Regions from separate parts of the Pseudomonas phoenicis genome, predicted to be linked through region 3. Evidence: predicted binding sites of a transcription regulator. Region 3 holds the regulator's gene; each other region holds the start of a gene.

Region 1 (7,064 bases), 1.1 Mb from region 3:
GAGCGAACGGCAAGGAGTTCGAAATGAGCCAAGCGATCCGCAATCCTCTGCATCCACGACCCATGATCCAAATGGAGAACGTCAACAAGTGGTATGGCGACTTCCAGGTGCTCAAGAACATCAACCTCAGCGTGCAGCAAGGCGAGCGCATCGTGCTGTGCGGCCCTTCCGGCTCGGGCAAATCGACCACCATCCGCTGCTTGAACCGTCTTGAGGAGCACCAGGAAGGCCGCATCGTCGTCGACGGCGTCGAACTCACCCACAACGCCAGGCAGGTCGAAGCCATCCGCCGCGAAATCGGCATGGTGTTCCAGCATTTCAACCTGTTCCCGCACCTGACCATCCTGCAGAACTGCACCCTCGCCCCGGTCTGGGCCCGCAAGATGCCGCGCCGCGAAGCGCAAGCCTTGGCGATGCATTACCTGGAACGGGTGCGCATTCCCGAACAGGCCCACAAATACCCCGGCCAACTGTCGGGTGGCCAGCAGCAACGCGTGGCCATCGCCCGGGCGTTGTGCATGCAGCCCAAGATCATGCTGTTCGACGAACCGACGTCGGCGCTGGACCCGGAGATGGTCAAAGAAGTGCTCGACACCATGGTCGGCCTGGCCGAAGACGGCATGACCATGGTCTGCGTGACCCACGAGATGGGCTTTGCCCGGACCGTGGCGCATCGGGTGGTGTTCATGGACCAGGGCGAGGTGGTCGAGCAGGCGACGCCCAAGGCGTTCTTCGAGCGCCCGCAGAGTGAGCGGGGGCGATTGTTCTTGAGTCAGGTACTGCATTGAACCGGCGCTGTGCGAGGCGTAGACCGGCACGGGCAAGCGGGCGCGCCGCGAGGTCTGCCCTGCACGAGCGGCTGCTACGGGCCTTAAGGCCGGTCAACGCCGGTTCACCACCCGCGCCAGCGCAAAGGTACTCACCACTGCCAACACCACCGCAACCGCGATCGCCGGCCCTGTGCCCCACGCCATGATCGTGGCATGCATCGCCAGGTAAAAACCGATCACCCCCACCGCGCCAATGGCATTGCCGCGCACGATGGTCGCCAGCTCGAAACGCCCGCCCTGCACATGGGCGAACACCATCAAGGGCCAGGCGATCACCGGAATCGGCGCCAGCACGCCACTCGCCACCGGGCCCAGGCGCTCGGCGCTGGCGGTGATGGCGAGCAGCAACAACGTAGCGGTAGCCATGCGCATGGGGATCACCCAGCGTGGCGTCGGAACGAGTCGCGCGCGGCCCAGGTCGGGATGGGGCCGGGTGGCGATCAGGTTGGCGACCAGCATCGCTACAGTAACTGCCACGGGCAACACCAGGCCGCCCAATTGGCTCATGCACCAAGCCCCGACGCCGTAGAACAGCAATGACACGCAGCACGCCAGCCACGCCGGGCAGCGCCGGGTGATGAGGAAATAACACAGATACGTCGCCTGTACCGCCGCCAATCCCGCCAACGCGCCGGGCACCGCTTGCAGGGCGAAGGCCGGGCCTTGTTCCAGGCCGATGAACAGCATCACCAACGCCGAGGTCAGTGGCAGGCCGGACAGCAGGCCGCCCAGTTGCGTACCCCAGCGTTTGCCGGCCAGGGAAATGCCCAGCATCAGCATGGGCGTGATCAACAGCTTGAGATAGAAAACGGACATGGATGTGTGTCGAATCATGACAGGCGGGTGTGCAGCATGCCGCAAACTGCGGCGCTTGGGGAACCCGGCGGGAACGATCGCAGCTTGCGCGGGCCTCACGCTACACCGCCCTGGCACCGGCCAGCGGCACAGCTTTCGAACGAGGACTGAACATGAGCCTGATTCCCGACCTGAACGGTCCTGCCCAAGTGCTGATCGTCGGCGCCAGCCAGGGCATCGGCCTGGCGCTGTGTCGCGCCCTGCTCGGCCGCGACGATGTGCGACGGGTGTGGGCGGTAGCGCGGACGGCGACCGGCAACGCCGCGCTGGCCGAGCTCCAGGCGCAGCACGGCACGCGGTTGCAGCGTATCGACTGCGATGCGCGCGACGAGCGAGCACTCGCCGACTTGGCCGCCGCGCTGGGCGCCCAAGGCGCGACGCCGAATCTGGTGGTATGCACGCTGGGCATCCTGCATCAGCAAGGCGCAAGGGCGGAGAAATCCTTGGCACAACTGGATCTGGCCGGGTTGCAAGCCAGCTTCGCCAGCAACGCGTTCGCGCCGATCCTGCTGCTCAAGCACCTGCTGCCTCTACTGCGCAAGCAACCGACGACCTTCGCGGCGCTGTCGGCGCGGGTCGGCTCCATCGGCGACAACCACCTGGGCGGCTGGTACAGCTATCGCGCCAGCAAAGCGGCGCTGAACCAGTTGTTGCGCAGCGCCAGTGTCGAGCTCAAGCGTTTGAACCCGCAAGCTACGGTGCTTTCATTGCATCCGGGGACGACCGACACGGCGTTGTCGGAGCCGTTTCAGGGGAACGTGCCCGCCGAGCGATTGTTCACCCCGGCCTACACTGCAGACCGCCTGTTGCAGGTGATCGCCCGACACGGGGCCGCCGACAGCGGTAGCTTCTGGGCCTGGGACGACACGCCGATCGAGTGGTGATTGCCGCGACCTTGGAGCCCTCCAGACGGTGCCGTGAAACAAGCCGGACCTGGCTCCAATGCCGGTGAGATGACCGATCGGGGCCGCTGTGCGGCCCCAACTCAGCCCTGATCGATCTTGCTCAGACTACTCGATTGCCCGCCATAGGCTTGGCCCCCGCATCTGCAACAAGCGACAACACCGCCATCGCCCTTCCCCCGTGCCCTCACCCACCCACTCACGTCCTGAACTTGCCCACCAGCCCGTTCAAATCCACCGCCAACCGCGACAGCTCCGCGCTGGCCATGCTGGTCTGGTGCGCGCCCGTGGCGCTCTGCACCGACAGGTCGTTGATGTTCACCAGGTTGCGGTCCACCTCGCGCGCCACTTGGGCCTGCTCTTCGGCGGCGCTGGCGATCACCAGGTTGCGTTCGTTGATCTGCGAGACCGCGCTGGCGATGGTGTCCAGCGCCAAGCCCGCGCCGCGGGCCATGTTCAGGGTCGATTCGGCGCGCTCGGTGCTGGTGCGCATCGATTCCACGGCCTGCTCGGTGCCACCCTGGATGCTGCCGATCATCCGTTCGATGTCGCTGGTCGACTGCTGCGTGCGGTGCGCCAGCGCCCGCACTTCATCGGCCACCACGGCAAAACCGCGCCCGGCTTCGCCCGCTCGCGCCGCCTCGATGGCCGCATTGAGCGCCAGCAGGTTGGTCTGGTCGGCCAGGCCGCGGATCACGTCCAGCACCTTGCCGATGTCGCGCGACTGCCCGGCCAACTCCTCCACCAGTTGCCCGGTGGCTTGCACATCGCCGCTCATGCGTTCGATGGCGCTCACGGTTTCCAGCACCAGGTCGCGCCCATCGCCGGCCGTGCGGTTGGCATCGGCGGATGCCTGCGAGGTGCTGACGGCGTTGCGCGCCACCTCTTCCACGGCGCTGCTCATTTGCGTGACGGCGGTGGCGGCCTGCTGGATCTCGGCGTTCTGCTGGGCCAGGCCCCGGGCGCTTTCGTCGGTGACGCTGTTGAGCTCTTCGGCGGCCGACGATAACTGTGTGGCGGAGCCGGCGATCTGTTGCACGGTGTCGCGCAGTTGCGTCTGCATGGTCGCCATGGCTTGCAGCAAGCGCGCAGGCTCGTCGGTACCGCTGGCGTCGATGGGATGGGTCAGGTCGCCGGCGGCGATCCATTCGGCCGTACGCAAGGCGTTCTCGACCGGTTTGACGATGCTGCGGGTCAACAGGAAGGCGAAGGCGAAGGTCAGCAAGGTCGCGAAAACCAGCAGCCCGACCACCAGTTCGATGGCCGACTCGTAGCTGCTTTCTGCGGCAGCGTTGCTCTGGCGGGTCATTTCGGTGTTGAACTGCACCAGCTCGTCCATCACCTGGTTGATGGCCTCGGAGTTGTGCAGCATGTCGCCGTTGAGCAACGTGCGCAGCTCATCGAGACGCTCGCTGCGGCTGAGGTCGCGGGCACGGCTTTCCAGTTGGCGGTACTCACCCAGCAGCTTGCCGAAATGGTCGAAGATCGCCTGTTCGCTCGGCGCTTCCACCAGGGCCTGGTAGGCCTGCTGGGCCTTGTCGGTCTGGGCATGGCGCTCGTCCATGCGTGCCAGGGTATCGGCCTGCGCTTGCGCGTCGCGGTTGCTGAGCAAGGTATAGCCGAGGGTGCGCAGACGCTGGTTGGCGTTGGTCAGGTCGTTCAGCGCCTTGATGCTGGGGACGTTGACCGCTTCGATCTTGAGCCCGGCCTGACGGATCTCGCCCATCTGCAACAGGGAGAAGATCCCAAGGCCCAGCATGAGCAAACCGATCAAGGCGAAGCCCAGCAAAGCACGAGGGGCGATGTTCAAACTGCGTATCGACATGGAGACGGTATCCGATGGGGATCGCATTCCATGCGACAAGAAAAGAGGGCCTATGCGGTTATCGGTAAGGCCCGCTGAGTCTTGAGCGCAATCGTGAGAAATGACCGGCCCCGCACGCGGAGCCGGCCGCCCCTACAGCACGCTGGCGAGGAACTCGCGAAAGCGCGGGTGCTGCGGGTTGTCCAGCAACGAACGGGCGTCGCCCTGCTCGACGATCTGTCCCTGGTCCATGAACACGATGTTGTCCGCCACTTCCCGGGCGAAACCGATCTCATGGGTGACCACCACCATGGTGATGCCCGAGTGCGCCAGCTGCTTCATCACCTGCAGCACTTCGCCCACCAGCTCCGGGTCCAGCGCCGAGGTCGGTTCGTCGAACAGCAACACCTGCGGCTGCATGGCCAGCGCACGGGCGATCGCCACGCGCTGCTGCTGCCCGCCGGACAGCTCGCGGGGCCATGCATGGGCACGATGGGCCAGGCCCACCTGCTCCAGCAAGGCCATGGCCCGCGCCTGCACATCGCTGCGTTTCTGCCCGAGGATGCGCAGTGGCGCATCGACGATGTTCTGCAGCACCGTACGGTGCGGGAACAGGTTGAACTGCTGGAACACCATGCCGATGCGCTGGCGCTGCTCGGCCACGCGCTTTTCCGGCAGTTCGTGCAACGTCTGCCCTTTGCGCGTATAGCCGATCAAGGTGTCGCCGACATGGATGGTGCCGCCGTCGAGCTTTTCCAGGTGGTTGATGCAGCGCAGCAAGGTCGATTTGCCCGAGCCCGAAGGCCCGAGGATCACCGTCACCGAGCCGGCCGCGATGTCCAGGTCGATGTCCTTGAGCACCGTATTGCCGGAAAACTGCTTGCGCACCCCGCGCAGGTGGATCGACTCGCTCATGCTTCGGACTCCTGGCGGGTGACGCTGCGGCCCAACCAGTTGCGCCGGCCCTGGGTGTTGCCGCGGCTGAAGCGCACCTCGATGAAATGTTGCAACACCGACAGCACGGAGGTCATCAACAGGTACCAGGCAGTGGCGACCAGCAGCAGCGGAATCACCTCATAGGTGCGTTGGTAGATGATCTGCGCCGAATACAGCACGTCCTGCAGTGCGATCACCGAGACCACGGCGGTGGTTTTCAGCTGACCGATCACCTCGTTGCCGGCCGGCGGCAGGATGGTGCGCATGGCCTGGGGCAAGACGGTCTGGCGGAAGATCTGCCCAGGGCGATACCCCAGGGCTTTGGCCGCCTCCAGCTGGCCGGCGCCCACGCTCTGGATGCCGGCGCGAATGATCTCGGCGGCATAGGCCGACTGGTGGATCACCAAGGCCAGCACCGCCGCACTGAAGGGGCTGATGACCTCGTTGGTGGCCGCGCTCCACACCTCGCCCACCCACGGCAGGCTCAGCGCCAGACGTGGGTAGAGGGCGGCGATGTTGTACCAGAGGAACAGCTGCACCAGCATCGGCACCGCGCGGAAGAACCAGGTGTAGCCCCAGCTCACCGCCACCAGCACCGGGTTGGACGAGAGGCGCATCAGCGCCAGCAGCGTGCCCCCGGCGAAGCCGAACACCACGGAAATCGCGGTGAGCTTGATGGTCATCAGCACACCGTTGAGGATCGACTCTTCGGTGAGGTTGGCGGCCACCACGTCCCATTCGAAGCGCGGGTTGTCGAGCATCGAATGCAGCACCAGGCCCAGCACCGCGATCACCACCGCGGCACTGGCCCAACGCCCCCAATGGCGATTGGCGACGATGCGCAGGCCGGCGCCGTCGGCGTCGAACGCTGGCTTCATCGGATGTTTTCTTCGTTGAGACCGGCCGATTTGACCGCACCGAAGCCAATTTCCCACTTGTCGAGGATCTGCTGGTAGGTGCCGTCGGCGATCAACGAATTGAGCGCGGCCTGGACCGGTTTACCCAACGGCGACTGCTTGGGCAGCGCGATGGACACGATGGTGTCTTCGATAGTGATCTCGCCGGCCATGGTCAGCGCCTTGACGTGGCTGGCCTGGTAACGCAGGCCCTCGTAGGGGCCGAAGAACATCGGTACGCGGCTGCTGATCACGGCCTGCACGCCGGCCGGGCGGTCCGGGAAGATGGGTACGTTGATGGCTTTCTTGCCGGCGGCCACGCAGGCTTCGCTGGCCTGCTGCAGGCGCGTCAGCTGGGAGGTGCCGGCGCCGGCGCCGACCGTCTGGCCGCACAGCGCGTCGAGGCTGTTGAACGGCCCCGGATTGGCGTCGGCACGGCCGATCAGCGCCAGCTTGGAGGCGTTGTAGTAGCCGACGAAATCGACTTGCTCGAGGCGCTTGGCATTGGCGTCGATGTTCGCCAGGGCGGCGTCGTAACGGCCGGACTTGAGCCCCGGAATGATGTTGTCGAAGCCGCCGGTGTCCTTGAGTTGCAGTTGCACGCCCAGGCGGTCGGCCACGGCGCTGATGATGTCGATCTCACGACCGGCGAGGGTCTTGTTGTCGGCCTGGTAGAAGGTGGTCGGCGGCGTGTTGGGGTTGGTGCCGGCAACGATGTAGCCGCGTTTCCGGATCGCTTCGGGCAGGCTCGCGTGCAGCTTGGCGTCGGCTGCGGGTTTGGCGGTGGCGTCGAACGGCACGCTGCCCGGGGCAGGCGCGGCAAAGGCGCCGGGAACGGCCA
Region 2 (7,064 bases), 2.1 Mb from region 3:
TTGCAGCGACAGCTTACGGACTTCGACTATGACTTCTGAATGCTCGTAACCCCCGGTAGGGGCCGTCCTTGGCGCTGCGCTCAGACCAGGCTATGGCGCTGGGCGAGTTCGATCAGGTCGACCAGCGAACGAGCATTGAGCTTGAACAGCAGACGGCTTTTATAGGTGCTTACCGTTTTGTTACTGAGGAACATGCTGTCGGCGATCTCTTTGTTGGACCGACCTTTTGCCAACTGTTGCAATACCATCATTTCGCGGCTGGACAGTCGCTGGACCATCTCCGATTCGCTGCCGCCTCCAGGGCTACGCGTGGTATGAATGGCCTGGTTGGGGAAGTAGCTGTAACCCGACAACACCGCCTTGATCGCGCTCAACAACTCCGTCAGTTCCTGCTGTTTGCAAACGTAGCCGGCAGCTCCGGCCTGCATGCAACGCATGGAGAAATGCCCAGGCGATTGCGAGGTCAGCACCAGCACCTTGCTCTCTGGGCTCAAGGCTTTCATTCGTGCGATGACCTCAAGCCCGTCGAGCTTGGGAATACCGATGTCGAGAATGACGATGTCGGGCAGCAGGTCCCGGGTGAGTTGCAGCGCATCGACGCCATTGTCGGTTTCTGCGACGACGTCGTACCCGTGCCGCTCCATCAACATGCGTACAGCCAGACGAATGACCGGGTGATCGTCCACGATCAGCACTTTATTCATGCGATATCCATCTACTCGTTGTTGAATTAGAGAAGCGCAATAACGAGCAAGACTAACCTCAGGAACTCACGCTGTCCGGCCAGTAATGAGCGCCAAGATCAGGCCTACAGCAAGTAAGGAAAATTCCTACATTTGGTCAGAAATTTAAACAGTATTGGCCGGCACTACAGCCTTGTATGACAGCAAGACCCGAGGATACCCAGACGCCGCGAAGAGTGTGCTCGACACGAGCATAGGGAAGTAGCCCGGGTGTCAATCTGAGCCAAGCAACTGTAGATAGCTTAAAAGCCCTTGCAGACACCGCCGCCATGAATAAGACAGACCCCATCAGTCCACTGTCCCTCATCGCCATTTTCGCTGGAATCATCGAAGCCTCGGCACTGGCGTCGCTGCCGTTCCTGAGCCGCGAAAGCCAATACATCTACACCTGGTTTCTGGTCGGATTCCCTTTCTTTCTGACCGTACTGTTCTTTCTCACCCTCAACTTCAATTACCGCTCGCTGTGGAAACCTGCCTACCGGCCCATACCGCCCACAGTGGTCCCCATGGCACCCGACCTCTTGCCCTTCGCTCTGGCCGAACCGCCGCTGACTCTGGCGCTGTCGGGCAACGACACCCCCCGGCAAATCGAGCAACGCCTGCTCCAAGCCATATCCCAAGAGTTGGAGCATGAGCGCGCATGGGTCATTTTCGACCTCGAAAAACGCAGGCGTGTCTGTCTGGTGCTCAGCCCCGACAAGGTTCCACCCGGCTACTGAGCTGGCACAGCGGCAAAAAAAAACCCCAGCCAATGGCTGGGGTTTTCGCAATGCCACCAACTGTCAGAGCAGCGAACGCCCCTTGTTCGCGGCGATGCGCATGCGCAGGGCATTGAGCTTGATGAAGCCTGCGGCGTCGGCCTGGTTGTAGGCGCCGCCGTCTTCTTCGAAGGTCGCGATGTTGGCATCGAACAGCGAGTCGTCGGACTTGCGGCCGACCACGGTCACGTTGCCTTTGTACAGCTTCAGACGCACGACACCGTTCACGTTCACCTGCGAGGCGTCGATCATCTGCTGCAGCATGACGCGCTCCGGGCTCCACCAGTAGCCGGTGTAGATCAGGCTGGCATACTTGGGCATCAGCTCGTCTTTGAGGTGAGCCACTTCACGGTCGAGGGTGATCGACTCGATGGCGCGATGGGCACGCAGCATGATGGTGCCGCCTGGAGTTTCGTAGCAGCCACGGGACTTCATGCCCACGTAACGGTTTTCCACGATATCCAGGCGACCGATACCATTGGCGCCGCCGATCTTGTTGAGCTCGGCCAGCACCGTAGCCGGGCTCTTCTCGACACCGTCGATGGCGACGATGTCGCCATTGCGGTAGGTGAGTTCCAGGTAGGTGGCCTGGTCCGGCGCGTTTTCCGGGGAGACGCTCCAGCGCCACATGTCTTCTTCGTGCTCGGTCCAGGTGTCTTCCAGGACGCCGCCTTCATAAGAGATGTGCAGCAGGTTGGCGTCCATCGAGTACGGCGATTTCTTCTTGCCGTGGCGCTCGATCGGGATGGCATGCTTTTCGGCGTAATCCATCAGTTTTTCGCGCGAGAGCAGGTCCCATTCACGCCATGGCGCGATGACCTTGACGCCCGGCTTGAGCGCGTAGGCGCCCAGTTCGAAGCGCACTTGGTCGTTGCCCTTGCCGGTCGCGCCGTGGGAAATGGCGTCGGCGCCGGTCTCGTTGGCGATTTCGATCAGGCGCTTGGCGATCAGCGGACGAGCGATGGAAGTACCCAGCAGGTACTCGCCTTCATACACGGTGTTGGCGCGGAACATCGGGAAGACGAAATCGCGTACGAACTCTTCGCGAAGGTCGTCGATGTAGATTTCTTTGACGCCCATCGCCTGGGCCTTGGCGCGGGCCGGCTCGACCTCTTCGCCCTGCCCCAGGTCAGCGGTGAACGTCACCACTTCGCAGTCGTAGGTATCTTGCAGCCACTTGAGAATCACCGAAGTATCAAGGCCGCCGGAATACGCCAGTACGACCTTTTTTACGTCCGCCATGCCATCACTCCACGGGTTGTACGGAAAGCCCCGGATTCTACCGGCCTTGCGCGCAGATTTACAGGGGCGCGACAGCTTGTGACGGCAAAGCGACAGGATCTCAGGTGCCGCCCGGCTTCACGGCACTGGGCGCCGGGCTCTTGGCAGCGGCGGGCGCTGGCGATGTAGCGGCTGGCGCACTGGTTGGCGTCGTCGGCGCGGTATCCGCCGCGGGGTTGCTTGCCGGCGCTGGCGCAGGCGAAGCCGGCGTGCTCTGCGCAGGCTTGGCCACAGGCGCGACGCGCTCGAGTTGAACGCTCACGCGGCGGTTGCGTGCCCGGTTGGCGGCGCTGTTGTTCCTAGCCAGCGGATACCGCTCGCCATGGAAGCGCACCACGATCTGCTCCATGGGCACGCCATGGCTCACCAGGTAATCGGCCACCGCCAGCGCGCGCCGCCGCGAGGTGTCGCGGTTGCTCAGGCGGTTGCCGCTGTTGTCGGAGTGGCCGTCCAGCTCGATGTGGTTCATCGTCGGATCGGCCTTGAGATAGGCGAGGATCAGGTCCAGGCGCGCACGGGCGGCGGCGTCCAGATCGACCCCGGCACCCGGAAATCCCACCTGGGTCTGGCGCACCTGATCGTAGTTCATCGGCAGCAGCTTGCCGGCGCAGGCCAGGTAATCCTCGAAGCCCTTGTTGAAGTTCACCGGCAGCACACGCACTTCGATCGGTTGACCGCCCTCGCCCGAGCCCTTGCGCACCACCGCGCTGCGACCGTCGAGCAACCCGCTGATCACGCGGCTGGCCTGGGCCTGGGTCGAACTGAACAACACGCCGCCGGCGCCCAGGCGCACGCTACCCAGCCCGATGTCGCCCCGGCCGGGCTGCCAGGGCGCGGCCGCAGCCGACAGCGTGGCGCTGCCGGTGCCGAGCAGGTGGCTGTCCGAACGCAGGCCGAAGGTCGGTTGCTCGCCAGCACGGCGGACGAACTCACCGCTGCCGAACCCCTTGATGGGTTGGATCAGACGGCACTCGAACTGATCGCCCTCGACCTTCCAAACCGCATCTTCAAGACGGCTCTGCAAGGTCACGGCGCCCGCCGGCAAGCTGGCGAACAGGGTAAGCAGGATCAGGTAACGCTGGCGCACGGGCGGCTCCATGAATCGTTGCGGCATACCTGCAGGCTATCGGACGCGTCGGGCAAAACTTGATAGTGGCCACTGGCTCCCGGCTGCGCTGATGCTCGAACGGCGGTTTTCCGGTAGCATGGGCGCCCTGAGTTCGACCCGCCTGGAATCCCCAATGTCCGATCGCCTGACCCTCCTGCGCCCCGACGACTGGCACATCCACCTGCGCGACGGAGCGGTGCTGCAGCACACCGTCGCGGATGTGGCTCGCACTTTCGCCCGCGCCATCATCATGCCCAACCTGGTGCCTCCGGTCCGCAGTGCCGATGAAGCGAGCGCCTACCGCGAGCGCATCCTCGCTGCGCGCCCGATGGGCAGCCGCTTCGAGCCGCTGATGGTGCTGTACCTCACCGACCGCACGCGCCGCGAGGACATTCTGGCGGCCAAGGCCAGCGGCATCGTCTATGCCGCCAAGCTCTATCCCGCCGGCGCGACGACCAACTCCGATTCCGGCGTGACCAGCATCGACAAGATCTTTCCCGCTATCGAGGCGCTGGCCGAAACCGGCCTGCCGCTGCTGGTGCACGGTGAAGTGACGCGCCCCGAGATCGACGTGTTCGACCGGGAGAAACGTTTCATCGACGAGCACATGCGGCGCCTGGTCGAGCGTTTCCCTGACTTGAAAGTCGTGTTCGAACACATCACCACAGGCGATGCGGCGCAGTTCGTCAGCGAGGCGCCGGCCAACGTCGCGGCGACCATCACTGCGCAGCACTTGCTGTACAACCGCAACCACATGCTGGTCGGCGGCATCCGTCCGCACTTCTACTGCCTGCCGATCCTCAAGCGCAACACCCACCAGGTGGCCCTGCTCGATGCAGCCACCAGCGGCAGCGCGAAGTTCTTCCTGGGTACCGATTCGGCGCCCCATGCACGCCATGCCAAGGAAAACGCCTGCGGCTGCGCCGGATGCTATACCGCCTTCGCCGCCATCGAGCTGTACGCCGAAGCCTTCGAATCGCGCGGTGCGCTGGACAAGCTCGAAGGCTTCGCCAGCCTGCACGGCCCGGCCTTCTACGGCCTGCCGGCCAACACCGATCGCATCACCCTGGTACGCGAAGAATGGACGGCTCCGGCCAGCCTGCCCTTCGGCGAGCAGACCGTAGTTCCGCTGCGTGCAGGTGAAACCCTGCGCTGGCGTTTGCTGGAGAATCAAGCGTGACCGACGAACATTACGAAGACGAGCAGGACACAACCGGCAGCCCAGGTTCGCGCCACCCGATGGCCGAGCGCTTCCGTGGCTATCTGCCCGTAGTGGTGGATGTGGAAACCGGTGGCTTCAACAGCGCCACCGACGCCCTGCTGGAAATCGCCGCCGTGACCATCGGCATGGACGAGAAAGGGTTCCTGTTTCCCGAGCACACCTACTTCTATCGGGTAGAGCCGTTCGAGGGCGCCAATGTCGAACCGGCCGCGCTGGAATTCACCGGCATCAAGCTCGACCATCCGCTGCGCATGGCGGTCAACGAAGACGTGGCCCTGACCGACATCTTCCGCGGCATCCGCAAGGCGCTCAAAGCCAACGGCTGCAAGCGGGCGATCCTGGTCGGGCACAACAGCAGCTTCGACCTGGGCTTCCTCAACGCCGCCGTTGCGCGCAACGACATCAAGCGCAATCCGTTCCACCCCTTCTCCAGCTTCGACACCGCTACATTGGCGGGCTTGGCATACGGGCAGACCGTTTTGGCCCGCGCCTGCCAGAGCGCCGACATCGATTTCGATGGGCGTGAAGCACATTCGGCGCGTTACGACACCGAGAAAACTGCCGAACTGTTCTGCGCCATCGTCAACCGCTGGAAGGACATGGGCGGCTGGCGCGACTTCAACGACTGACCTGTCGCTATACCGCACCCATGAAAAAACCGGCCATTGCGGCCGGTTTTTTCGTCTCCGACTCAGCCTTACAGCTTGCCAGCATTCTCGCTCAGGTAAGCAGCGACGCCTTCTGGCGAAGCGTTCATGCCTTTGTCGCCTTTCTTCCAGTTGGCCGGGCAGACTTCGCCGTGCTCTTCGTGGAATTGCAGGGCATCGACCAGACGCAGCAGCTCGTCCATGTTACGACCCAGTGGCAGGTCGTTGACGATCTGCGAACGCACTACACCGTTGGTGTCGATCAGGAAGGCACCACGGAACGCGACGCCACCTTCGGACTCGACGTCGTAGGCCTTGCAGATCTCGTGGGTCATGTCGGCGGCCAGGGTGTACTTGACCGGGCCGATGCCGCCATTGTTGACCGGGGTGTTACGCCAGGCGTTGTGGGTGAAGTGCGAGTCGATCGACACGCCGATCACTTCCACGCCACGGGCGACGAAGTCCGGAATACGGTTGTCCAGGGCGATCAGCTCGGACGGGCAGACGAAGGTGAAGTCCAGTGGGTAGAAGAACACCAGGCCGTACTTGCCTTTGATGGCCGACGCCAGGTTGAAGCTGTCGACGATCTCGCCGCTGCCCAGTACGGCGGGAACGGTGAAGTCAGGGGCTTGCTTGCCTACGAGTACGCTCATTCTTTATCTCCTGATGGTGGGAATGATTAAAGGCCGGAGGAACCTGTCCTCTGGAATCACACAAGGCCGACCATCATACACGCCTTGCAGGAACAGGCCGAGTCTACCGCCGGTCGCCCCGGCGGTACCGAGCGCCCTGGCGTTTTGACAAGCATTATCATTACCATTACTCTCCAGACCATCGAATCACCCAGCGACGGTCAGCCTCATGTATGTGTGTCTTTGTGTCGGCGTCACCGATGGACAGATCCGCGAAGCGATCTACGAAGGATGCTGCAGTTACCGGGAAGTCCGCGAAACCACGCAAGTGGGTACGCAATGCGGTAAATGCGCTTGCCTGGCCAAACAGGTGGTTCGCGAAACCCTGACCGAACTGCAGGTCAGTCAGCAGACGACACTCGCTTACCCGGTCGAATTTACTGCCGCATAACAGCCCCGATTCGAGAAGCCGGACCTCAGGTCCGGCTTTTTTATGCCCGTAATTCAACAAGTTAGGTCGCCAACGCGGTTCACAAACATTCTTATTCCTATTAATTTTCACTTAGTATTCAAATACTTAGGTTTGACAGCCTGCCCAGCCACGCTCAAACTTGCACCATTGGCACATTCCCCACGGCAGGCATTCAGACATGAAAGGCGATATCAGCGTCAT
Region 3 (7,064 bases):
CTTAAGGTCCTGCAAGCACTGCTTAGCGAGCAGGTGCCGGTGCGTGATATCCGCAGCATCGCCGAGTCGATCGCCAACAACGCGGGTAGGAGTCAAGATACCGCCGCGCTGGTGGCGAACGTGCGCGTCGGATTGTGTCGCGCCATCGTGCAAAGCATTGTCGGCGTTGAGTCGGAGCTGCCCGTGATCACCCTGGAACCAAGGTTGGAACAGATTTTGCTCAATAGTCTGCAACGGGCCGGACAAGGTCAGGAAGACGGTGTACTGCTCGAGCCCAGCATGGCCGAGAAGTTGCAACGCTCCTTGATCGAAGCGGCCCAGCGTCAGGAAATGCAAGGCCAGCCGGCGATCCTGCTGGTGGCCGGGCCGATCCGCGCGATGCTCTCGCGCTTCGGGCGCCTGGCAGTGCCCAACCTGCACGTGCTGGCGTACCAGGAAATACCGGACAACAAGCAGGTCACCATCGTTGCCACTGTGGGCCCCAACGGCTGAGGTAGTGGGTTATGCAAGTTAAGCGTTTTTTCGCCGCCGATATGCGACAGGCCATGAAGCTGGTCCGGGATGAGCTGGGCTCCGATGCCGCCATCATCGGCAACCGGCGCATCGCCGGCGGCGTGGAACTGACTGCCGCGCTCGACTACAAGCCTTCGGTGCTGGCACCGCGGGTGCCCAACGCCGAGCTCGAAGAAGAACTGCGCAAGACCCAGACCCGTATCGTCACCGCCCAGGCCGAGCTGTCCAGCCGCCATACGGGCGACGAAGGCAGCCAGCTGTTCGCCGGCCAGTCGTTGACCGCCGCCGAGCCGCTGATCGATGTCCATGCGCACGCTCCGGTCAGCGCTGCGCCTGCCGCCCCGGCGGCGGTCGACCCCCGGCTGTTCGACGCCATGCGCGCCGAGCTCTCGGGCCTGCGCGAACTGCTCGAAGTGCAGCTCGGCTCGCTGGCCTGGAACCAGTTGCAAGGCAGCAAGCCGCAGCAGGCCAACGCCTGGCGCCGCCTGCAGCGCATCGGCCTGAGCGGTGCCCTGGCCCGCGACCTGCTGGAGCTGACCGGCGACATCGAAGACCCTCGGCATGCCTGGCGTATGGTGCTGGCGCACCTGGCGCGGCGCATCCAGGTGCCCGACGTCGAGCCGATCGAGCAGGGTGGGGTGATCGCTCTGGTTGGCCCCGCCGGCATGGGCAAGACCACCACCCTGGCCAAGCTGGCCGCGCGCTACGTGCTCAAGTACGGCGCCGGCAGCCTGGCGCTGGTGAGCATGGACAGTTTCCGCATCGGCGCCCAGGAACAGCTCAAGACCCTGGGCCGCATCCTCAACGTGCCGGTGACCTACGTCGATCCGGGCGAGTCGCTGGCCCAGGCCCTGGAGCCGCTGCTGCGCAAGCGCGTGGTGTTGATCGACACCGCCGGCCTGCAAGCCAGCGATCCGGCCCTGCGCATGCAGTTGGAGACGCTCGCCGGGCGCGGTATCGCGTCGAAGAATTATCTGGTGCTGGCCACCACCAGCCAGAAACAGGTGCTGTCGGCCGCCTACCACAGCTACAAACGCTGTGGCCTGGCCGGTTGCATCCTGAGCAAACTCGATGAAACGGCCAGCCTGGGCGAAGTGCTCAGCCTGGCCATCGATCATGAATTGCCGATCGCCTATCTCACCGATGGGCCGCGCATTCCTGACGACCTGCACCTGCCGCGCAAGCACCAGTTGGTGAGCCGCGCGGTCAGCGTGCAGATGCAGGACGAACCCAGCGAAGAGGCCATGGCCGACATGTTCGCTGATCTGTACCACCACCCAGGCAAGCGGGTGGGTTGAGAGATGTGCTGCGAAAAGTACCTACAGGGCGGGGCGGGCAGTCGGCCTCCACTGTGGCATGGGTCCAAGCGAGACAAGGTAAATAACAGACATGGGTAGCATGCATCCCGTACAGGTCATCGCCGTGACCGGTGGCAAAGGCGGCGTCGGTAAGACCAACGTTTCAGTGAACCTGTCCTTGGCACTCGCCGAGCTAGGGCGCAGAGTCATGCTGCTCGACGCCGACCTGGGCCTGGCCAACGTCGACGTGCTGCTGGGGCTGACGCCCAAGCGCACCTTGGCCGACGTCATCGAAGGCCGCTGCGAGCTGCGCGACGTGCTGCTGCAAGGCCCGGGCGGCGTACGCATCGTGCCGGCGGCGTCCGGCACGCAGACCATGGTGCACCTGCAGCCTGCGCAGCACGCCGGCTTGATCCAGGCCTTCAGCGAGATCGGCGACAACCTCGACGTGCTGGTCATCGACACCGCCGCGGGCATCGGCGACTCGGTGGTGAGTTTCGTGCGCGCCGCCCAGGAAGTGCTGCTGGTGGTGTGCGACGAGCCCACTTCGATCACCGACGCCTACGCGCTGATCAAACTGCTCAACCGCGACTACGGCATGAACCGCTTCCGCGTGCTGGCCAACATGGCGCAGAGCCCGCAGGAAGGGCGCAACCTGTTCGCCAAGCTGACCAAGGTCACCGATCGCTTCCTCGACGTGGCGCTCCAGTACGTCGGCGCCGTGCCCTACGACGAATCGGTGCGCAAGGCCGTGCAGAAGCAGCGCGCGGTCTACGAAGCCTTCCCCCGTTCCAAATGCGCCCTGGCCTTCAAGGCCATTGCGCAGAAGGTCGACAGCTGGCCGCTGCCAGCCAATCCTCGCGGCCACTTGGAGTTCTTCGTAGAGCGCCTGGTGCAGCCGACCAGCGCAGGGCCGGTGCTATGAGTGCGAGCGGATTCAAGATGTACAGCCGGGCGTCCAAAGACGCGCAGTACGAGCTGATCGAGCGTTACGCGCCGCTGGTCAAGCGCATCGCCTATCACCTGCTGGCGCGCCTGCCGGCCAACGTGCAGGTCGAAGACCTGATCCAGGCCGGCATGATCGGCCTGTTGGAAGTGGCCAACAAATACGACGCCAGCAAGGGCGCCAGCTTCGAGACCTACGCCGGTATCCGCATCCGCGGCGCCATGCTCGACGAAGTGCGCAAGGGCGACTGGGCACCGCGTTCGGTGCACCGCAACACACGCATGGTCAGCGAGGCGATGCGCGCCGTGGAAGCGAGAACCGGACGCGACGCTAAAGATCATGAAGTCGCTGCCGAACTTAAGATGGAGCTGGATGACTATTACGGCATCCTCAACGATACATTGGGCAGCCGTCTGTTCAGTTTCGACGACCTGTTGCAGGACGGCGAGCACGAAGGGCTGCACGAAGACGGCGCCAGCGGCTCGCCGGAACCGGGCCGCGGGCTCGAGGACGAACGCTTCCAGGCGGCCTTGACCGACGCCATCGCCAACCTGCCGGAACGCGAGCGTCTGGTGCTGGCGCTGTACTACGACGAAGAGCTGAACCTCAAGGAAATCGGCGAAGTGCTGGGGGTCAGCGAATCACGGGTCAGCCAGTTGCACAGCCAGTGCGCGGCACGCCTGCGCAGTCGCCTGGGAGAATGGCGCGCCCGTTAGGGCGGCCGGCTACGAATTGCAAGCGGCAAGCTGCTCGCTGTCAGAGCAGAGCGGATCGCGGTGGTGTTACAAAGCGCGTAACTGGCAACGCCGCACGGCTTGCTCCTCGAAGCGTGCACCTTGCCGCTTTAAGAACGAATGACGCACGCGCTCGGCGCCGGGCGCGTGATGAGACTGCTTGGAGATCTCTAATTGAACAAAGACATGAAAATCCTCATCGTTGACGATTTCTCGACGATGCGGCGAATCATCAAGAACCTGCTGCGCGATCTGGGCTTCACCAACACCGACGAGGCCGACGACGGCACCACGGCGTTGCCGATGTTGGAAAAGGGCCATTACGACTTTCTCGTCACCGACTGGAACATGCCTGGCATGTCCGGCATCGACCTGCTGCGCAAGGTCCGTGCCCACGACACGCTCAAGAGCATGCCGGTGCTGATGGTCACCGCCGAAGCCAAGCGCGACCAGATCATTGAAGCGGCCCAGGCGGGGGTCAACGGTTACGTGGTCAAGCCTTTCACCGCCCAGGTGCTGAAAGAAAAGATCGAAAAGATCTTCGAGCGCGTGAACGGCTAAGCCGCCAGGGGGCGCAATGGAATCTATCGATACCTCTCTGGGTGAGTTCGAAGGCACCCTGAAAAAGCATGCTCGCGAGCTGGTCGAGAGCCTCGAACGAGGCCGTTTCGGCGATGCCGTGCAACTGATCCACCAGCTCAACCAGACCCGCGACCTGGGCCTGTACAACGAGGTCGGCAAGCTGACCCGCGAACTGCACAGCGCCATCGTCAGTTTCCAGATCGACCCGCGCATGCCGCAGGCCGAAGAAGTCTCGCAGATCACCGACGCCACCGAGCGGCTGGGCTATGTGGTCAAGCTGACCGAGAACGCCGCCAACCGCACCATGGACCTGGTCGAAGAAAGCACGCCCGTGCTCAACGACATGGCCGAGCAGGCTTCGGCCCTGAGCGGCGACTGGCAGCGCTTCATGCGCCGCGAAGTGTCGGCCACCGAGTTCCGCGACCTGGCGCGCCGCGTCGACGGTTTCTTGACGAGTAGCGCCGAAGGCAACCGCAAGGTCGCCGGGCACATGAACGATATTTTGCTGGCCCAGGACTACCAGGACCTGACCGGCCAGGTCATCAAGCGCGTCACTGCGCTGGTGACGGAAGTCGAAAGCAATCTGCTCAAGTTGGTGTTGATGGCCAGTCAGGTCGACCGCTTCGCCGGTATCGAACATGACCATCAGCAACTGCGCGATGAAAAAGACCAAGAAAAACATCCGACTCGAGGTGAAGGTCCGCAGATTCATGCCGATAAGCGTGAGGACGTCGTGTCCGGTCAGGACGATGTAGACGATTTGCTATCCAGCCTTGGTTTTTAAGGAGCACGTTCAATGAGCTTCGGCGCCGATGAAGAAATCCTCCAGGATTTCCTGGTTGAGGCCGGCGAAATTCTCGAGCTGTTGTCCGAACAGCTGGTCGAGCTGGAAAGCCGACCCGATGACGCGGACCTGCTCAATGCGATTTTTCGCGGGTTTCATACCGTAAAAGGGGGCGCCGGCTTCCTCCAGCTCAATGAGCTGGTTGAGTGCTGCCACATTGCCGAGAACGTCTTCGACATCCTGCGCAAAGGCGAACGCCGCGTGGATGCCGAGCTGATGGACGTGGTGCTGGAAGCGCTGGATGCGGTCAACGGCATGTTCGGCCAGGTGCGCGAACGTACCGAGGTGACGCCGGCCACGCCTGAGCTGCTGGCGGCGCTGGCGCGCCTGGCCGAGCCGGCCGGCGCCCAAACACAGGCCGCGCCCGAGCCTGAGGCGCCGGCCGTGGTCGCCGCTGCGCCAGCTCCAGCCGCGTTGGCCGAAGCGCCGCCGGCCGCCGACGCCGGCGACATCACCGACGACGAGTTCGAGCGCTTGCTCGACTCGCTCGACGCGGTCAAGGCCGAAGCTGCCGCCGCTGCGCAGTCGCCAGCCGCCGCGGCCAGCGTCGAAGCGATGCCGGTCGAGCCGATCGGCGGCGAAAGCGACGACATCACCGACGCCGAGTTCGAATCCCTGCTCGACCAGTTGCACGGCAAAGGCCAGTTCTCGGCCAAGGCCACGCCAGCCCCGGCCGAAGCGCCGGCACCGGCTGCGGCCAGCGACGAGATCACCGACGACGAGTTCGAAGCCTTGCTCGACCAGTTGCACGGCAAGGGCAGCTTCACGGCTGATGCACTGTCGGGCGCCGTAGCGTCGGGCGCCGCTGCGTCGGGCGCTACCACGCCGGGCGCCGCTGCGCCGGGCGCTGCCGCGCCAACCGCAGCCCCGGTCGCAGCGGCCCCTGCCGGCAACGACGAGCACATTTCCGAAAACGAATTCGAAGCGCTGCTCGACGAGCTGCACGGCAAGGGCAAGTTCGCCGCCGAGCGCGTCGCGCCTGTGGCTGACACCGCCACTGCCGCAACGGTCGCCCCCTCTGCCATGCCAGCGCCCGTTGCCAAGCCGGCCCCGGCGCCAGCGGCCGCCAAACCTGCGGCCCCGGCCCGTGCGCCGGCCGCGCCACCGGCGGAAAAGCACGCCAGCGAAGCCGAGACCACCGTGCGTGTCGATACGGCGCGGCTGGACGAGATCATGAACATGGTCGGCGAGCTGGTGCTGGTGCGTAACCGTCTGGTGCGCCTGGGCCTGAACAGCGGCGACGAGGCCATGTCCAAGGCCGTGTCCAACCTCGACGTGGTCACCGCCGACCTGCAGACCGCGGTGATGAAAACCCGCATGCAGCCGATCAAGAAGGTCTTCGGCCGCTTCCCGCGCCTGGTTCGCGACCTGGCGCGGCAGTTGAAGAAAGACATCAACCTGGAGCTGGTCGGCGAAGAAACCGACCTGGACAAGAACCTGGTCGAAGCCCTGGCCGATCCGCTGGTGCACTTGGTGCGCAACGCGGTCGACCACGGCATCGAGATGCCCGAGGAGCGCGAAGCTTCGGGCAAGGCGCGCACCGGGCGCGTGGTGCTGTCGGCCGAGCAGGAGGGCGACCATATCCTCTTGTCGATCTCCGACGACGGCAAGGGCATGGACCCGGCCGTCCTGCGCGCCAAGGCCGTGGAAAAGGGCCTGATGGACAAGGACGCCGCCGACCGCCTGAGCGAGTCGGACTGCTACAACCTGATCTTCGCTCCCGGCTTCTCGACCAAGACGGAAATTTCCGACGTCTCCGGCCGTGGCGTGGGCATGGACGTGGTCAAGACCAAGATTTCCCAGCTCAACGGCTCGATCAACATCCATTCGGTCAAGGGCCAGGGCTCGAAGATCATCATCAAGGTGCCGCTGACCCTGGCGATCATGCCGACCCTGATGGTGATGCTGGGCAACCAGGCCTTCGCCTTCCCGCTGGTCAACGTCAACGAGATCTTCCACCTCGACCTGTCGCGCACCAACGTGGTCGACGGCCAGGAAGTGGTGATCGTGCGCGACAAGGCCTTGCCGCTGTTCTACCTCAAGCGCTGGCTGGTGCAGGGCCAGGCCCACGAGGAACAGTTGGAGGGCCACGTGGTGATCCTCTCGGTGGGCACCCAGCGCATCGGCTTCGTGGTCGATCAGCTGGT
Region 4 (7,064 bases), 2.2 Mb from region 3:
CAGGGCGAAGCGCTCGGCATTGAGCCGAAACAGCAGGTACAGGTTGCCCTTGCCGGCGCGCGCAGGCGCCACGCGATCATGCGAGTCGGTCATGGCGGCTCAGACTTTGAACCGCGAGACGCCACCGCGCAGGCCGGCGGCGACCTGGCTCAGCTCGTCGATGGCAAAGCTCGCCTGGCGCAGCGATTCCACGGTCTGCGTGCTCGCGTCGCTGAGCTGGGCCAGCGCCTGGTTGATCTGTTCGGCGCCGGTGGCCTGGGCCTGCATGCCCTCGTTGACCATCAGCACGCGCGGCGCCAGGGCCTGCACCTGCTGGATGATCTGCGTCAGTTGCTCGCCGACCTGGGTGACTTCGAACATGCCGCGGCGCACCTCTTCGGAGAACTTGTCCATGCCCATGACCCCGGCCGACACCGCCGACTGGATCTCGCGCACCATCTGTTCGATGTCGTAGGTGGCCACGGCGGTCTGGTCGGCCAGGCGCCGCACTTCGGTGGCGACCACGGCGAAACCGCGCCCGTACTCGCCGGCCTTCTCGGCTTCGATGGCAGCGTTGAGCGACAGCAGGTTGGTCTGGTCGGCGACCTTGACGATGGTCACCACCACCTGATTGATGTTGCCCGCCTTCTCGTTGAGGATGCCCAGCTTGGCGTTGACCAGCTCGGCCGCGCCCATCACCTGGTGCATGGTGTCTTCCATGCGCGCCACGCCCTGCTGCCCGGCGCCTGCCAGGCTCGAAGCCTGGTCGGCGGCGTTGGTCACTTCGCTCATGGTGCGGACCAGGTCGCGCGAGGTGGCGGCGATCTCCCGCGAGGTGGCGCCGATCTCGGTGGTGGTGGCTGCGGTTTCGGTGGCGGTGGCCTGCTGCTGCTTGGAGGTAGCGGCGATCTCGGTCACCGAGGTGGTCACCTGCACCGAAGAGCGCTGGGCCTGGGCCACCAGGTTGGCCAGGGATTCGGCCATCTCGTTGAAGCCGGTTTCGATGGCGCCGAACTCGTCGCGCCGCGCCAGGTTCAGGCGCATGCTCAGATCTCCCGAGCGCAGACGGTCGAGGGCCTGGACGATCTTGTGCATGGGGTCGAAGATCGCGCGCATCAGCAATAGCCCGCAGATGCCGGCGGCCATGATCGCCAGCACCAGCGACACGCTCATGCTGAACTTGGCCGTGGCCACGGCATCGACGATGTCGCGCGAGGCGTCGTTGGCGCGGTCGCGGTTGCGCTCGATGACTTCGTTGAGGTGCTTGCGCCCTTCGGCCCAGGCTGGGGTGAGCACCTCGATGATCAGCCGCTCGGCCTCGGCGTAGTTCTGTTGACGGTAGGTCTGCAACACCTGATCGATCAGCTCGACGTAACGCTGCTGCATGACCACGAAGGCATCGAAGCTGGCGCGGTCTTCGGGCGTGCGGATGGTCTGCTGGTAGCTGGCCATCGATTGTTGCAAGCGCTGCTCGAAGCTCTTGAACATCTCCACGTCGGCCGTGGTGATTTCACGATGGCGCGACAACCCGACCAACTGCTGGCTGCTGACGTAGCTGTCGACCCAGGCGCTGCGGATCATCGAGCTGTAGTACACGCCCGGAATGCTGTCGGAGCCCACCGCCTCCTCACTGGTTTCGATGGCCATCAGGCGCGAGTAGGCGGCCACGATCATCAACAGCATGATGGCGATGATCACGGCGAAACTCGCCAGAATCCGTTGGCGCATGGTCCAGTTCTTCACGTTCAGCCCTCGGCGACATTCTAGGAGCGGGAAAAATCGCCAGAGTATAGCCCAGCCTTCCTACACGTTTGCGGGATAGTTCTTACGACTTGGACGCCTTATTCCTTACGAAATCAGGCCCAGCCATGATGAACAGCGGCGTGCGCGGCAAGAACTTGATGGGCCGATCAAGATAAACCACTGTGGCAGGTAGCCAGTATCCTGCGCGCTGGCGTGCCGATATCGCAGCCGACACTTGGGCCGTACCTTGAGGGACGGTAGAGCCGCTCTGGGTGGAGCGGCCGTGAAGCCAAACGGCGGATTCGCCAACGGACGCGGCATGCGGGCGGCACAGCCGTACTCGCCGCCACCCGCTTGCAGCCTCAGAACGGGTTGACCCAATACCTCGGCCGCTCCCCGGCCAATGCCTCGAGCAGGTTCTCCACCGCGCAGCGGGCCATGGCTTCGCGCGTTTCGTGGGTCGCCGAGCCGATGTGCGGCGTCGCCACCACGTTGCTCAAGCGCAACAGCGGCGAGTCGGCCGGCAGTGGTTCCTGCTCGAAGACATCCAACCCCGCGCCGCCAATGCGCCCGTCGCGCAGGGCCTGGATCAGCGCCGCTTCGTCGACCACACGCCCGCGGGCGATGTTCACCAGGATCGCCTCGGGCTTCATCAGCGCCAATTCCCGGGCGCCGATCAGGCCTTCGGTGCTGGCGCTCAAGGGTACGGTCAGGCAGACGAAGTCGGCTTCGCCCAGCAAGGCGTCGAGGCTGCGGTAGCGTGCCCCGTGGCGTGCCTCGGCGTCGGGCTTGCGCTGGTTGCTGTGGTACAGCACGCGCATGCCGAAGCCGGCGGCGGCTCGCCGCGCCAGGGCGTCGCCGATGCGGCCCATGCCGACGATGCCGAGGGTCTTGCCCTGCACGTCGGTGCCGAAATGCGCCGGCCCCAGACTCTTGTGCCAGTGGCCGTCGCGCACCCAGTTGGCCAGCTCGACGACCCGCCGCGCGCTGGCCAGGAGCAGCGCGAAACCCGTGTCGGCGGTGGTTTCGGTGAGCACGTCCGGGGTGTGGGTGAGCATCACCCTGCGCCGCGTCAGGTCGGGGATGTCGTAGTTGTCCACGCCCACCGAGATGCTCGACACCACCTCCAGGTCTGGCGCCAGGTCCAGCAAATCATTGCCCAACGGCAGGCTGGCGCCGAGCAGGCCATGGGCGCCGGGCAAGGCATCGCGCAGGCGGGCCAGCCCATCGCTGGCAGTGAGGTCCACCTGGGTGACGTCGACATGCTGCTCCAGACGCTCGAGCAGCGAGGGGGACAGGGCTTTGTACACGACGATACGTTTGTTCATGTCAGCTCCTAATGACTGGTCGCCAGCGGTACCGCGCCCAGGGCGTCGCGCCTGGCGCCATGCGGCGGTTTGAAGGCGGCGGTCAGCGCCACGGCGAGCAGCAGCGCCCCAGCCATGAACAGGTACGAACTGCCCGGCCCGCCGGTGATGCCGTTGAGGTAGCCCACCAGCCACGACCCGCCGAACGAGCCCAGCGCGCCCATGCTGTTGATCAGGGCCATGGCGCCGCCGGCGACGTTGCTCGGCAGGATTTCCGGCACGATGGCGAAGAACGGACCATAAGGCGCATACATGCATGCGCCCGCGATGACCAACAAAGCGTAAGACAGCCAGAAATGCTCGCTGCCCAGCGCGTAGGAGCCATAGAAGGCTACGGCCGCGATCAGCAGCGGCGGCCAGACGAAACGCTTGCGCACTTGCAGCCGGTCCGAGGCCCAGGACACACCGACCATCGCCAGCACGGCCGCGAGGTACGGCACCGAGGCCAGCCAGCCGGCCTCGACGATGTCGACCTGGGCGGCCTGCTTGAGGATCGACGGCAGCCACAGCACGAAGCCGTACACCCCGATGCTCCAGCAGCAGTATTGCAGCGAGAGGATGATCACCTGGGGCGAGCGAAAGGCCTCGCGGTAGTTCTTCACCGGTTTCAATCCTTGCTGCTCGTCGGCCAACGCCTGGGCCAGGCGGGCTTTGTCTTCCTCGCCGAGCCATTTCGCCTGGGCCGGCCGGTCGTCCACCAGACGCCACCAGACGAAGGCCCAGAGCACCGCCGGCAAGCCTTCGATGATGAACATCCAGCGCCAGTCCAGGTGTTTGATCAGGTAGCCGGAGACCACCGACATCCAGAGGATGGTCACCGGGTTGCCGAGCATCAGGAAGGTGTTGGCCCGCGAGCGCTCGGCGCGGGTGAACCAGTGGCACAGGTACACCAGCATCGCCGGCATCACCACCGCCTCCACCACGCCGAGCAGGAAGCGGATGGCGATCAGCAGGTAGACGTTGCTGACCATCCCGGTGAGGGTCGCCAGGCCGCCCCACAGGATCAGACTGGCGAAGATCAGCTTCTTCACGCTGCCCTTCTGCGCGTAAAGCGCACCGGGCACCTGGAAGAAGAAGTAGCCCAGAAAGAACAGCGCCCCCAGCAGCGAGGACAGCGCCGGGGTGATCTGCAGGTCGTCGGCCATGCCCGAGGCCGCAGCGAAGCCATAGTTGGCGCGGTCCAGGTAAGCCAAGCTGTAGGTGATGAAGACGATGGGAATCAGGTACCACCAGCGCCGCGGGGCGAGTTTGTTCGAGTGCATGGGATTGCTCCTGAGCGAATTGTTGTTGTCTCAGCAGGCCGGCGGACCGGCGATGTTCATCAGGCGCTGGCGCGCAGCTCATGGGCGGCCAGTTCGTTGCGCAGCGGCAGGCCCTCCATGTCGCCCAGGCTTTGTACGGCGCGGCTGCCACACCAGTTGCCGCGGGCCACGGCCAGCGCCAGTGGCAGGCCGTCGAGCAGCGCACTGATCACGCCCACGGCGAAGGCATCGCCGGCTCCGACGGTGTCGATGACCTTGGCCACTTGCACTGGGGCGACCAGCCCTTCGCCGGCCGCGTCGCGGTAGTAGGCACCCTGCTCACCCAGCTTGATCGCCACGCGCTGCACACCCTGGTCGAGGTAGAACGCGGCGATGTCGGCGGGCGTGGTCCAACCCGTCAGCACGCGGCCTTCCTCGAGACCCGGCAGCACCCAATGCGCCTTGATCGCCAGGGCGTTGATCTCACGGATCATGGTCCGGCGGTCCGGCCACAGGGACGGCCGCAGGTTGGGGTCGAAGGAAACGCTCGCGCCCGCTGCGCGCATACGCTCGATCAGCGCATGGGACAACTGCCGGCAACGCTCGGACAAGGCCGGAACGATGCCGGTGGCGTGCAAGTGCCGCGCCTGGGGCAAGGCCACGCCCAGATCCTCGACCGACAATTTGCTCGCCGCCGATCCGGCGCGAAAGTATTCGACCGCCGGATCGCCACCGTCGTCGCGACGGGCCTTGAGCTGGAAGCCGGTGGGATGGCATGGATCGACCGCCACCTGGCTGCAGTCCAGGCCTTCGCGGCGCAGGCTGGCGAGCACGAAGCGGCCCAGCGCATCGTCGCCCACCCGGCTGAGCCAGCGCACCCGCCAGCCCAGCCGCGCGAGGCCGATCGCCACGTTGCTGTCGGCGCCGGCGATACGCCGAGCGAAAGTCTCCACTTGGTCCAGATCGCCCGTTTGCTGAGCCACGAACATCGCCATGGTTTCGCCGAAACACAGCACGTCATGCTCAAGCATGGCTCACCTCCGGGTGGGTGCCGAGCCTCGCCAGGGCGCTGGCATGCAGATGGGTCACGGCGGTGAGGTCGGCGCCGACCAGAGGATATTCTACGGCCCGCGGCACCCTTGCCGGGAAGTGCGCGAACAAGCGCTGCCAGTCCGCCAGTTCGTTTGGCTGCGGTGGTACGGCGACCAGGCGGCCATCGGGGTTGCGCGCCACTGCCTTGCAGTGCACATAGCGCACCCAACCCCCCAGATGGCGCGCCGCGTGCGCTGCCGATTCGCCCTGCCATTGCCAGTTGCCGATATCGAACGTCATGCCCACTGGCAGCGCGGCCTGTTGCGCGCGCTGGAAGAAGCTCAGCAGCCCCTCGAGCCGACCACCGTGCGCGGTCTGGTCGTTTTCCACCAGCAGCAGCGGGCCGCCTGGCTTGAGCCAAGGGCCCAGGTCAGCCAGGTCGCACTCGGCGCGGAAATGCCCGAGCGACACCTTGAGCGCGACGGCACCCAAGGCTCGGGCCGTGGCCAGCGCCTGCGGCAACTGCGGGTCGGGTCGGCCATGGCGCGTCCACAACTCCAGAGGCGCCGAGTACAGGCATTCCAGGCCCCGACTGGCGATCGCGGCCTGGAGCCGGGCAGTGTCGGGCGGTTCGGTGAACAACTCTTCGCGCAGCTCGATGCGGTCGACGCCAGCGTCGGCCAGTACGTCGATGAAAGCGACCTGGCCACGCTTGCGCACCTGCTCGGCACCGTAGCTGGAAAGGCTGATGGAAACAGGATTGGGCTGCATTGTTATTGTCCTCGTCTGCTTCGGATGAAACCGGTTTCATTTTTATCGCAGCGGCAGGCTGCGGTGAGTCTTTGCAATCTCGTCAGGGGGTAAGGGAGGTGGAGCCGCGCACGATCAACCGGGCTTTGAAATCCAAGCGCCGAACTGACCCTTCACTGCCGCGCAGGCGTTCGAGCAGGCACTCGAATGCGGCTGCGCCGATGCGTTCGGTGGGCTGGGCCAGAGCGGTGATGCCAGGGCCGACCAGCGGGCACCAGTCCAGTTCGTCGATGGCGATCAGGCCCAAGCCACAGCCCAGTGTCCGCCCGGCCGCCTGCAAGAGGCGGGTCACGGCCAATGTGGCGACACCATTGAAGGTGAGCAGCGCCTGGGGACCATGGCGGTCGCTGGCCAGGCACTGCTCGAGTGCTTGCGGCAACTGGGCATCGAGGCTCAGCACACGACCGCGCATACCGGCACGCCGTTGCAAAGAGGTGGTGAAGGCCTGCACGCGCTCATGCCGCGAACTGGTGCCGTCCAACGGCTCGCCGATGGCAACGATGTCGCGGTAGCCCTGGGCCTGGAGATGGTCCAGGGCCTGCTCGACGGCGTCGGTGTTGTCCAGCCCGACCATGTCGACCTGCAGGTCCGCCAGCTGTCGATCCACCAGGACCATGGGCAGGCGCCGATGCAGGTCGAGCAACTGGCTGGGCTGGTGGCCGAGCGTGTTCACGATCAGGCCTTCGACGTTGTACGACTGCAGCGCCTGCAAGTGGTGGCGTTCCTGCTCGTCGTCGCGGTTGGTGTTGCACAGCATCAGGCTGTAGCCGTGCTGACGGCAGGCCGTTTCCACACCGCGGATCACCGCGACGGAATAGGGATTGAGGATGTCGGCGACCAGCATGCCGATCAGGCGCGTCTGTCCGCGCTTGAGGCCACGGGCCATCTGGTT

What was found. The regulator FliA, encoded in region 3, starts transcription of late flagellar genes. The targets are predictions, from matches to a motif close to CTAAAGTTTNNNNNNNNNNNGCCGNTAA.
Region 1: AA0Z93_RS18215 (methyl-accepting chemotaxis protein) is a predicted target of FliA. The motif match lies at 4,471-4,498, and genes of this name have one in related genera.
Region 2: AA0Z93_RS13550 (flagellar protein MotY) is a predicted target of FliA. The motif match lies at 3,906-3,933, and genes of this name have one in related genera.
Region 4: AA0Z93_RS13230 (methyl-accepting chemotaxis protein) is a predicted target of FliA. The motif match lies at 1,855-1,882, and genes of this name have one in related genera.

What each region holds. Positions count from the first base shown of each region.
Region 1 covers NZ_CP154852.1:4,000,340-4,007,403, reverse strand. Annotated here, with positions in the region: gene AA0Z93_RS18235 (amino acid ABC transporter ATP-binding protein) at 1-2, shown strand, start outside; gene AA0Z93_RS18230 (amino acid ABC transporter ATP-binding protein) at 24-788, shown strand; gene AA0Z93_RS18225 (hypothetical protein) at 882-1,646, opposite strand; gene AA0Z93_RS18220 (SDR family NAD(P)-dependent oxidoreductase) at 1,799-2,569, shown strand; gene AA0Z93_RS18215 (methyl-accepting chemotaxis protein) at 2,787-4,346, opposite strand; gene AA0Z93_RS18210 (amino acid ABC transporter ATP-binding protein) at 4,545-5,306, opposite strand; gene AA0Z93_RS18205 (amino acid ABC transporter permease) at 5,303-6,205, opposite strand; gene AA0Z93_RS18200 (ABC transporter substrate-binding protein) at 6,202-7,064, opposite strand, start outside.
Region 2 covers NZ_CP154852.1:3,022,814-3,029,877, reverse strand. Annotated here, with positions in the region: gene AA0Z93_RS13570 (PA3496 family putative envelope integrity protein) at 1-39, shown strand, start outside; gene AA0Z93_RS13565 (response regulator transcription factor) at 81-704, opposite strand; gene AA0Z93_RS13560 (hypothetical protein) at 1,013-1,462, shown strand; gene AA0Z93_RS13555 (argininosuccinate synthase) at 1,526-2,743, opposite strand; gene AA0Z93_RS13550 (flagellar protein MotY) at 2,844-3,869, opposite strand; gene pyrC (dihydroorotase) at 4,024-5,070, shown strand; gene rnt (ribonuclease T) at 5,130-5,741, shown strand; gene AA0Z93_RS13535 (peroxiredoxin) at 5,810-6,412, opposite strand; gene AA0Z93_RS13530 (bacterioferritin-associated ferredoxin) at 6,621-6,842, shown strand; gene bfr (bacterioferritin) at 7,042-7,064, shown strand, end outside.
Region 3 covers NZ_CP154852.1:226,126-233,189, reverse strand. Annotated here, with positions in the region: gene flhA (flagellar biosynthesis protein FlhA) at 1-492, shown strand, start outside; gene flhF (flagellar biosynthesis protein FlhF) at 504-1,811, shown strand; gene fleN (flagellar synthesis regulator FleN) at 1,894-2,736, shown strand; gene fliA (RNA polymerase sigma factor FliA) at 2,733-3,473, shown strand; gene AA0Z93_RS01160 (chemotaxis response regulator CheY) at 3,678-4,052, shown strand; gene AA0Z93_RS01155 (protein phosphatase CheZ) at 4,069-4,857, shown strand; gene AA0Z93_RS01150 (chemotaxis protein CheA) at 4,870-7,064, shown strand, end outside.
Region 4 covers NZ_CP154852.1:2,947,718-2,954,781, reverse strand. Annotated here, with positions in the region: gene AA0Z93_RS13235 (chemotaxis protein CheW) at 1-93, opposite strand, end outside; gene AA0Z93_RS13230 (methyl-accepting chemotaxis protein) at 100-1,722, opposite strand; gene AA0Z93_RS13225 (2-hydroxyacid dehydrogenase) at 2,085-3,050, opposite strand; gene AA0Z93_RS13220 (MFS transporter) at 3,059-4,351, opposite strand; gene AA0Z93_RS13215 (sugar kinase) at 4,411-5,361, opposite strand; gene AA0Z93_RS13210 (sugar phosphate isomerase/epimerase family protein) at 5,354-6,133, opposite strand; gene AA0Z93_RS13205 (LacI family DNA-binding transcriptional regulator) at 6,216-7,064, opposite strand, start outside.